Regions from separate parts of the Streptomyces sp. NPDC006174 genome, predicted to be linked through region 1. Evidence: riboswitches for the same ligand, from Rfam matches in the RefSeq annotation. Region 1 holds a riboswitch; the other holds the start of a gene.

What was found. Region 1 has a riboswitch for cyclic di-AMP ahead of ABZ267_RS00455 (NlpC/P60 family protein). Riboswitches for the same ligand answer to the same signal wherever they lie in the genome.
Positions count from the first base shown of each region.
Region 2: another riboswitch for cyclic di-AMP. It lies ahead of ABZ267_RS24680 (M23 family metallopeptidase); the one in region 1 lies ahead of ABZ267_RS00455 (NlpC/P60 family protein).

Region 1 covers NZ_JBEXTJ010000001.1:93,234-97,268, forward strand. Annotated here, with positions in the region: gene ABZ267_RS00450 (AIPR family protein) at 1-582, shown strand, start outside; gene ABZ267_RS00455 (NlpC/P60 family protein) at 1,097-2,320, opposite strand; cyclic di-AMP (ydaO/yuaA leader) riboswitch at 2,319-2,486, opposite strand; gene pcrA (DNA helicase PcrA) at 2,746-4,035, shown strand, end outside.
Region 2 covers NZ_JBEXTJ010000011.1:162,179-166,213, forward strand. Annotated here, with positions in the region: gene ABZ267_RS24675 (GntR family transcriptional regulator) at 1-473, opposite strand, end outside; gene ABZ267_RS24680 (M23 family metallopeptidase) at 697-1,512, opposite strand; cyclic di-AMP (ydaO/yuaA leader) riboswitch at 1,526-1,694, opposite strand; gene ABZ267_RS24685 (pitrilysin family protein) at 1,917-3,287, opposite strand; gene ABZ267_RS24690 (pitrilysin family protein) at 3,314-4,035, opposite strand, start outside.

The DNA of each region.
Region 1 (4,035 bases):
CGCAATGGGTACTACTACGAGCGAAAGAAGAATCATTACAAGAACATGGGGAAGCCGCACACTCAGATTGTAGAGGTTCTCGAACTCGCGCAGGCGGTGGGTGGAATCCTTCTTCAGCAACCTCAAGTTGCCCGTGGTGCGCCCTCCACCCTGGTGCGGAAGAGGTATGAGCAAGTCTTCAGGAACACAATTCCTCTGGAGGCTTATCTGCGTAGTATCCGTGTCATGAAATCCGTCGATGAATTCCTTATTGTGGAGGCCGGCCTGAGTGGTCGCCATGAGCGTTCCAATATCCGCTTCCATCTAGCCAGGGCTGCTACAGCGTTTGCGCTCAAATCGTCCCGTCCTCAAGGGAAGGCTGTGGCAGGTCTTGATCTCTCTGTCCTCGACGCCGCGTTTCTGAATCGTGTATATGAATGGGTTATTGTTTCCAGGGATTCCGTGGTCAAAGCCACAGGCGTTGACGATCTTGGTGTTCTTGCCAAGGGCGGAGAGTGGGCCAGTGAAATCGATAGGCGATTGAGCAGATACACGGCCAAGTCGCGCTGGCCGGTTGCGCTTACGCCCGCACCTCCTGCCTGACGACTCCTAGGCAAACGAAACGACGGGACAGTCCGGGCGGTGCAGGAATTTCTGGGCCGATGATCCGCCCTGGATGGACTGCGCGCAACGGAATTTATTTATTTGGCGACCAGGTGCGCCAACGCCCGGGACCGCAGGCGGCCCGCGCTTCTGCGAACTAACAGTTTTCGGTCTCGGGCGGGCGGACTGGTGGGCCGGTGGGCCCGTTCCATTCTCTTGATCTGGGCGCAGACGCTTCTAGGATCGATGCCGGTCCTCCTGCGGATGTGGGCACCGTGGAACTTCGCGTCCTGGTGGTCGAGCAGGCCGTGCAGGATAGGTGCACAGAAAGTGGTTGCGACCGAAACTAGCCGTGAGTCGCCCTGTTCCGTGGGTCCGGCGAAGCGAGAATATTGTGCATCGCTGAGAAGCACTCTGCTGGGCGATTCTCGGCGATCTGTCGCAGATGGCGAATCGACGACAGATCGCTGAGACTCCGACTGGTCTATGCGGTTCTGCGACTGCCTACCTGGCATTACGCCGGACGCACGCTGCCGTAGATCGGCATGGAGTAGATCGACTCCTCGCGGACGTTCGCTCCCGGCTTCGGCGCGTGGATCATCATCCCGTCGCCCTTGTAGACGCCGACGTGGCTGATGTCGTCGTAGAAGAAGACCAGGTCGCCGGGTTGCAGGTCGGTCGTGGCGACCCGCGTGCCCACCTTCACCTGGTCCCAGGTGGTCCGGGGCAGCGTGACGCCGGCCTCCCGCCAGACCGCCTGGGTCAGCCCGGAGCAGTCGTACGAGGACGGGCCCGAGGCGCCCCACACGTACGGCTTGCCGATCTGGGCGCGCGCGAAGGCCAGCACCTTCTCGGCCTTGGTGGCGTAGCCGCTGCCGGTCCCGGCGCCCGTACCCGTGCCCGTACCGGATCCCGGACTCGTCCCCGTACCGCTGCCGGAACCGGAGCCGCTGTCTCCGCCCGACTCCTTCGCGGCCTCCTCGCGTGCCTTCTTCTCCGCCGCCTCGCGCTCCTCGCGCTCCTTGGCCTCGGCGGCCTGGCGGGCGGCGAGGCGCTTCGCCTTCTCCCTGGCCTCGGCCTCCTTCTTGCGCTCCAGCTCCGCCAGCCGCGCCTTCTCCTCGGCGGTCAGCTTCGCGAGCAGGGACCGGGCCTCGGTGAGCTTCGTCTGCACCTTCTGCTTGCTGGAGCGGAGCGTGGTCTGCGTCTCGGTGAGCGACTCCAGGCTCCGCACGGCCTCCGCGCGCTTCTTCGACGCCGCGGCCTGCTGCGTACGGAAGTCGTCGACGGCCTTCTGCCGGCGCTCCGTCGACCGGCTCATCAGCCGGCTCTGGTCGAAGTACGCCTGCGGGTCGTCCGCCAGGAAGAAGGTGGCGGTCGGCGCGATACCGCCGGTGCGGTACTGCTCGGCCGCGAAGGCGCCGAGCTCCCGGCGTGCCTCGTTGATCTTCTCGGTCCGCTTCGCCACGTCGGAGAGCAGCGTGTCGACCTTGGTGCGCTGGGCGGTGGAGGCGGTCTTCGCCCGGTTGTACTGCTGGGTCGCGCTGCCCGCCTGCCGGTAGAGCTCGTCGACCTTCTTCTGGACGTCCTCGATGGCCGGCTTCGGCTCGGCGGGGGCCGCGGTCGCGCTCTGCGTGGAGAGCAGCGTCACCGAGGCCAGCGCGGCCGTCGTGAACCCGACGGCGGGGGTGGTCGTGCGCACCTTCGTGCGCGGCTTGCGATGCGATGCCAAGACCGGCATCTCCTTCCGTGGACCGCCTACCGGGTTAGCTGTCGGGTTCGGACGGAACGGAAGGCTGTCCTACGGTCCGTTGTGCGAGGGTATGGACCGATTCACCCCGGTTACGCGTGTGGGTCCCCGGTTCCGAACTGCTGGGAGGGCAGGACGGATTCGGCAGAGGTGACCGTGAGACGCGGTTCGTCTCAGGGAGATTACGGATCACCTGACCGAGCACGCTAGCCAACCGGTGGCACCGCTGGGAAGGAGGATGAGCGATATGCCCGATACATTTTCGTGACCTTTCCGGATCCAGGGCCCCGCACCCCCTCCTACCGGGCCTTTCTTCACGGAACGTGGAGGTCCGCTCTCGGTGCGTACGGCTGGGAACGGTCGCTTCCGGCCTTCGGCCGAAGGTTGTCAGTGCGGCCGCCTAGACTCGGGAGGCGATGAGCAGCCTCTTTGACGACAGTTTCCTGACCGGCCTCCAGTCCGCGGAGGACGGCCCGCCGCCGCCCCCCGAGGACCACGCACCCGAAGCGGTGCCGGAGGGGCTCTTCGAGGGCGCCTACGACGCGCCTCCGCCGCCGCGCGACGGGTATTACCGCGACGGTCACCCGCGCCCGGTGATCGACTCCGCCGCGCTGCTCGACGGGCTGAACACCGAGCAGCGCGCCGCCGTCGTGCACGCCGGGTCGCCGCTGCTCATCGTCGCCGGGGCCGGCTCCGGCAAGACCCGCGTGCTGACCCACCGCATCGCCCACCTGCTGGCCGAGCGCGGAGTCCACCCGGGACAGATCCTCGCGATCACCTTCACCAACAAGGCCGCGGGCGAGATGAAGGAGCGCGTCGAGCAGCTGGTCGGCCCGCGCGCCAACGCCATGTGGGTCATGACCTTCCACAGCGCGTGCGTCCGCATCCTGCGCCGCGAGTCCAAGAAGCTCGGCTTCACCTCGTCGTTCTCGATCTACGACGCCGCCGACTCCAAGCGCCTCATGGCCCTGGTCTGCCGCGATCTCGACCTGGACCCCAAGCGCTATCCGCCGAAGTCCTTCACCGCCAAGGTCTCCAACCTCAAGAACGAGCTCATCGACGAGGAGACCTTCGCCGGGCAGGCCGCCGACGGTTTCGAGAAGACGCTGGCCCAGGCGTACGCGCTCTACCAGGCCCGCCTGCGCGAGGCCAACGCGCTGGACTTCGACGACATCATCATGACGACGGTCCACCTCCTCCAGGCCTTCCCGGACGTCGCCGAGCACTACCGCCGCCGCTTCCGGCACGTCCTGGTCGACGAGTACCAGGACACCAACCACGCCCAGTACACGCTCGTACGGGAGCTGGTCGGCCCGTCCGGAGAGGCCGCCGACGCTCCGGCCGAGCTGTGTGTCGTCGGTGACGCGGACCAGTCGATCTACGCCTTCCGCGGCGCGACCATCCGTAACATCCTCCAGTTCGAGGAGGACTATCCCAACGCGAAGACGATCCTCCTGGAGCAGAACTACCGCTCCACACAGACGATCCTCTCCGCCGCCAACGCCGTCATCGAGCGCAACGAGAGCCGTCGCCCGAAGAACCTGTGGACCAACGCCGGCTCCGGCGCGCGCATCACCGGCTATGTCGCGGACACCGAGCACGACGAGGCGCAGTTCGTCGCCGAGGAGATCGACCGGCTCACCGACAAGGGCGACGCGAAGGCGGGCGACGTCGCCGTCTTCTACCGCACCAACGCCCAGTCCCGT
Region 2 (4,035 bases), on a different contig from region 1:
TACATCCAGGCGATCTTGTGCCGGAGCTGGGTGAGCAGAGCGATCAGGCCGGGGCTGCCGGAGGCCTGGGCCAGGGTCTCGTGGAACCAGCCGCCCAGCGACCGCAGATCTTCGCCCTCGCCGCGGCGGGCCCGCTCCTGGCCCAGCCTGACCAGCCCGCGGAGGACCTTGAGGTGGGCCTCCGTGCGGCGCTGCGCGGCCCGGGCCGCGCCGAGCGGCTCCAGGAGCATCCGCACCTCCAGCAGGTCGGCGGCCTCCTGCTCGGTGGGCTCGGCGACACAGGCCCCGGCGTGCCTGCGGGTGGTGACGAAGCCTTCGGACTCCAGCGTGCGCAGCGCCTCGCGGACCGGGACGCGGGAGACCCCGTACCGCCGGGCCAGCAGCTCCTCGGTGAGGCGGCTGCCGCGCTCGTAGACACCGGAGACGATGTCGTCACGGATTGCCGTGCATACCGAATGCGCGGGAATGCGCATGTCCGAACCTCCGCCTTCATCCCCGCGAAACGCGGGCGGCCGACGCGTGTTCCGTGACTCTATGGCAATCTTCCGCAATTTCCGATGGCAGACCTGAATTGATAGATATCTTCTGGCCGAAGGCCGGGAGCGGAAGGGATCGGTCCGGGCATTCCCGGCGCACGCACGAAGGCCCCGGCGGGAAGTCCGGGGCCTTCGGGAGGAGCGGTGGTGCGCGGTCGGGTCAGACGTTGACGCCGTGCGAGCGCAGGTAGCCGACCGGGTCCATGTCGGAGCCGTACTCCGGAGTGGTCCGGGCCTCGAAGTGGAGGTGCGGGCCGGTGGAGTTGCCGGTGGAGCCGGAGAGGCCGATCTGCTGGCCGGAGGTGACGCTCCGGCCGACGGAGACGCCGATCGAGGAGAGGTGGCCGTACTGGGTGTACGTGCCGTCCGTCATCCGGAGCACGATGTTGTTGCCGTACGCGCCGCCCCAGCCGGCCTCGACGACCGTACCGGCGCCGACCGCGACGACGGAGCTGCCGGAGGCGGCACGGAAGTCCACGCCGGAATGGCTGCCGGAGGACCAGAGCGCGCCGCCGGACTTGTAGCCGGTGGTGACGGACGAGCCGACGACCGGGAGGTGGAAGGCGTTGAGGCGGGCGCGCTCGGCGGCGCGGGCGGCCCGGGCCTTCTCCTCGCGGATCTCCTCGGCGCGGGCCTCGGCCTTGCGCTGGGCCTCCGCCTTCGCCTCGGCCTTCGCGGCCTTGGCCCTGGCTTCGGCGGCCGCCTCGGCCTTCGCCTTGGCGACGGCTTCGGCCTGCCGGTGCTGCGCCTGGGCCTGGGCCTCGATCTGCTCGGCGATCGTGGCGTCGAGGGCGATGGCCTGGGTGAGTCCGGTCTCGGCGACCTTCGGGGTCTCGGAGTCGGCCGCGACGGCCGGAGAGGCCAGGGTGCCGAGGACACCGGTCGTGGTCAGGGCCGCGACGCCGGCGACATGGGCGCCGTGGCGCTTGAGGCGGCTCGGGGCACGGTGCTTCCCGGTGGCACGGGTGAACGCCATGGAGGGGCTGATCCTTTCCTTCCTTCTCGCCTACCGGGTTAGCTGACGGGTTCGGAGCAGGAAGGTCTCCTACGGAGCTCCGCGCCGGTTCGCGGCACGGGGTTCCGATTCACCCCAGGGACTACGTGTGGGTCCCCGGCTCCCCAGGCTCGCGCCTGACGGGGACTCGGCGATGGCTGCCCGGCGCCGCGGATGCGGCGTACGGGTGACGGACAGCCGGGCCGACGCTAGACAAGGCGGCTGTCCGTCACCAAACGGACAGGGGGATTTGTCGTGCATCCCACAGGGCGTAGAGGGAGTTACCTCATCACGATGTGACAAAGGGCCCTAAATGGACAAAGGAGAGGACTCCGGCTTATCGCTCCTCGCCGGGGTCCTCTCCGTCCTGGTGTGCCGACGGTGTGTCAGCCGCTGACGACGGTCACCTCTCCGATGCCGAGCGCCTTCACCGGCTCCGCGATCTGTGCCGCGTCGCCGACGAGGACCGTGACCAGCCGGTCCACCGGGAAGGCGTTGACCACGGCCGCGGTCGCCTCCACGGTGCCCGTCTCGGCGAGGCGGGCGTACAGCTGGGCCTGGTAGTCGTCGGGCAGGTGCTGCTCGACCTGGTCGGCCAGCGTGCCGGCGACCGAGGCGGCCGTCTCGAACTTCAGCGGGGCCACGCCCACCAGGTTCTGCACAGCCGTCTCGCGCTCGGCGTCGGTCAGCCCTTCGGCGGCCAGCGTCCGCAGGACCTTCCAGAGGTCCTCCAGCGCCGGACCGGTGGACTCGGTGTCCACCGAACCGCTGATGGCGAGCATCGCCGCGCCGCCCGATTCGGGCCCGGTCGAGCGCAGGACCTGGGCGAAGGCGCGTACGCCGTAGGTGTAGCCCTTCTCCTCGCGCAGCACCCGGTCCAGACGAGAGGTGAGCGTGCCGCCCAGGCAGTAGGTGCCGAGCACCTGGGCCGGCCAGACGCGCTCGTGGCGGTCGGCGCCGATGCGGCCGATCAGCAGCTGGGTCTGAACCGCGCCGGGACGGTCGACGATGACCACGCGGCCGGCGTCGTCGGCGGTGATCGGCGCGACCGGGCGGGCCTGGGCCGTGTTGCCCGACCAGTCGCCGAGGGTGTCGGCGAGCAGGGCGTCCAGGTCGATGCCGGTGAGGTCGCCGACGATGACGGCCGTCGCGGTGGCCGGGCGGATGTGGGCGTCGAAGAAGGCGCGCACGGCGGCGGCGTCGATCCGCCGCACGGTCTCCTCGGTGCCCAGGCGCGGACGGGACATCCGGGCGGTGGCCGGGAAGAGCTCCTTGGAGAGCTGCTTGGCGGCGCGCCGGGACGGGTTGGCCTGCTCGTGCGGGATCTCGTCGAGGCGGTTGCCGACGAGCCGCTCGATCTCACTCTCGGCGAAGGCCGGGGCGCGGAGGGCCTCGGCGACCAGGCCGAGCGCCTTGGCCAGCCGGGAGGCCGGGACCTCCAGGGAGACGCGGACGCCGGGGTGGTCGGCGTGTGCGTCCAAGGTGGCGCCGCACCGCTCCAGCTCGGCGGCGAACTCCTCGGCGCTGTGCTTGTCGGTGCCTTCGGAGAGCGCGCGCGACATGATCGTGGCCACGCCGTCCAAGCCCTCGGGCTCGGCGTCCAGCGGCGCGTCCAGGACGATCTCCACGGCCACGACCTGCTGGCCGGGGCGGTGACAGCGCAGCACGGTCAGCCCGTTGGGCAGGGCGCCGCGCTCGGGGGCGGGGAAGGCCCACGGGCGGGCGGTGCCCGGGGTCGGCTGCGGGTGGTACTCCATGGCTACTCCAGTCACGGCGGCGTCGCTCACTTGTCCGCTCCCTCGGGCGCGTCGGTGGCCTCTTCGGCGTCCTCGGCCGGCTCGATGGGCTCGTAGACCAGCACCGCCCGGTTGTCGGGGCGCAGGGCCGCGCGGGCCGCCTCGCGCACCTCGTCCGCGGTGATGTCCAGGACGCGTCCCACGGCGGTCAGGGCGAGCTGCGGGTCGCCGAACAGGACCGCGTAACGGCACAGTTCGTCGGCGCGGCCCGCGACCGTGCCCAGCCGGTCCAGCCACTCGCGCTCCAACTGGGCCTGCGCGCGCTCCATTTCCTCCGGCGTCGGGCCTTCCTCGGCGAACCGGGCCAGCTCCTCGTCGACGGCGGCCTCGATCGTCTCCACCTCGACACCGCCGGAGGTCTTCACGTCCAGCCAGCCCAGCGAGGGCGCACCGGCGAGCCGCAGCAGACCGAAGCCCGCCGCCACCGCCGTACGGTCGCGGCGGACCAGGCGGTTGTGCAGCCGCGAGGACTCGCCGCCGCCGAGCACGGTGAGCGCCAGGTCGGCCGCGTCACAGTTGCGGGTGCCGTCGTGCGGGAGGCGGTAGGCGGCCATCAGCGCACGCGCCGGGACCTCCTCGTGGACCACTTCGCGCAGCTGCTCGCCGATGATCTCGGGCAGGGTGCCGTCGCGCGGCGGCTGCTTGCCGTCGTGGGACGGGATGGAGCCGAAGTACTTCTCGACCCAGGCGAGGGTCTGCTCCGGGTCGA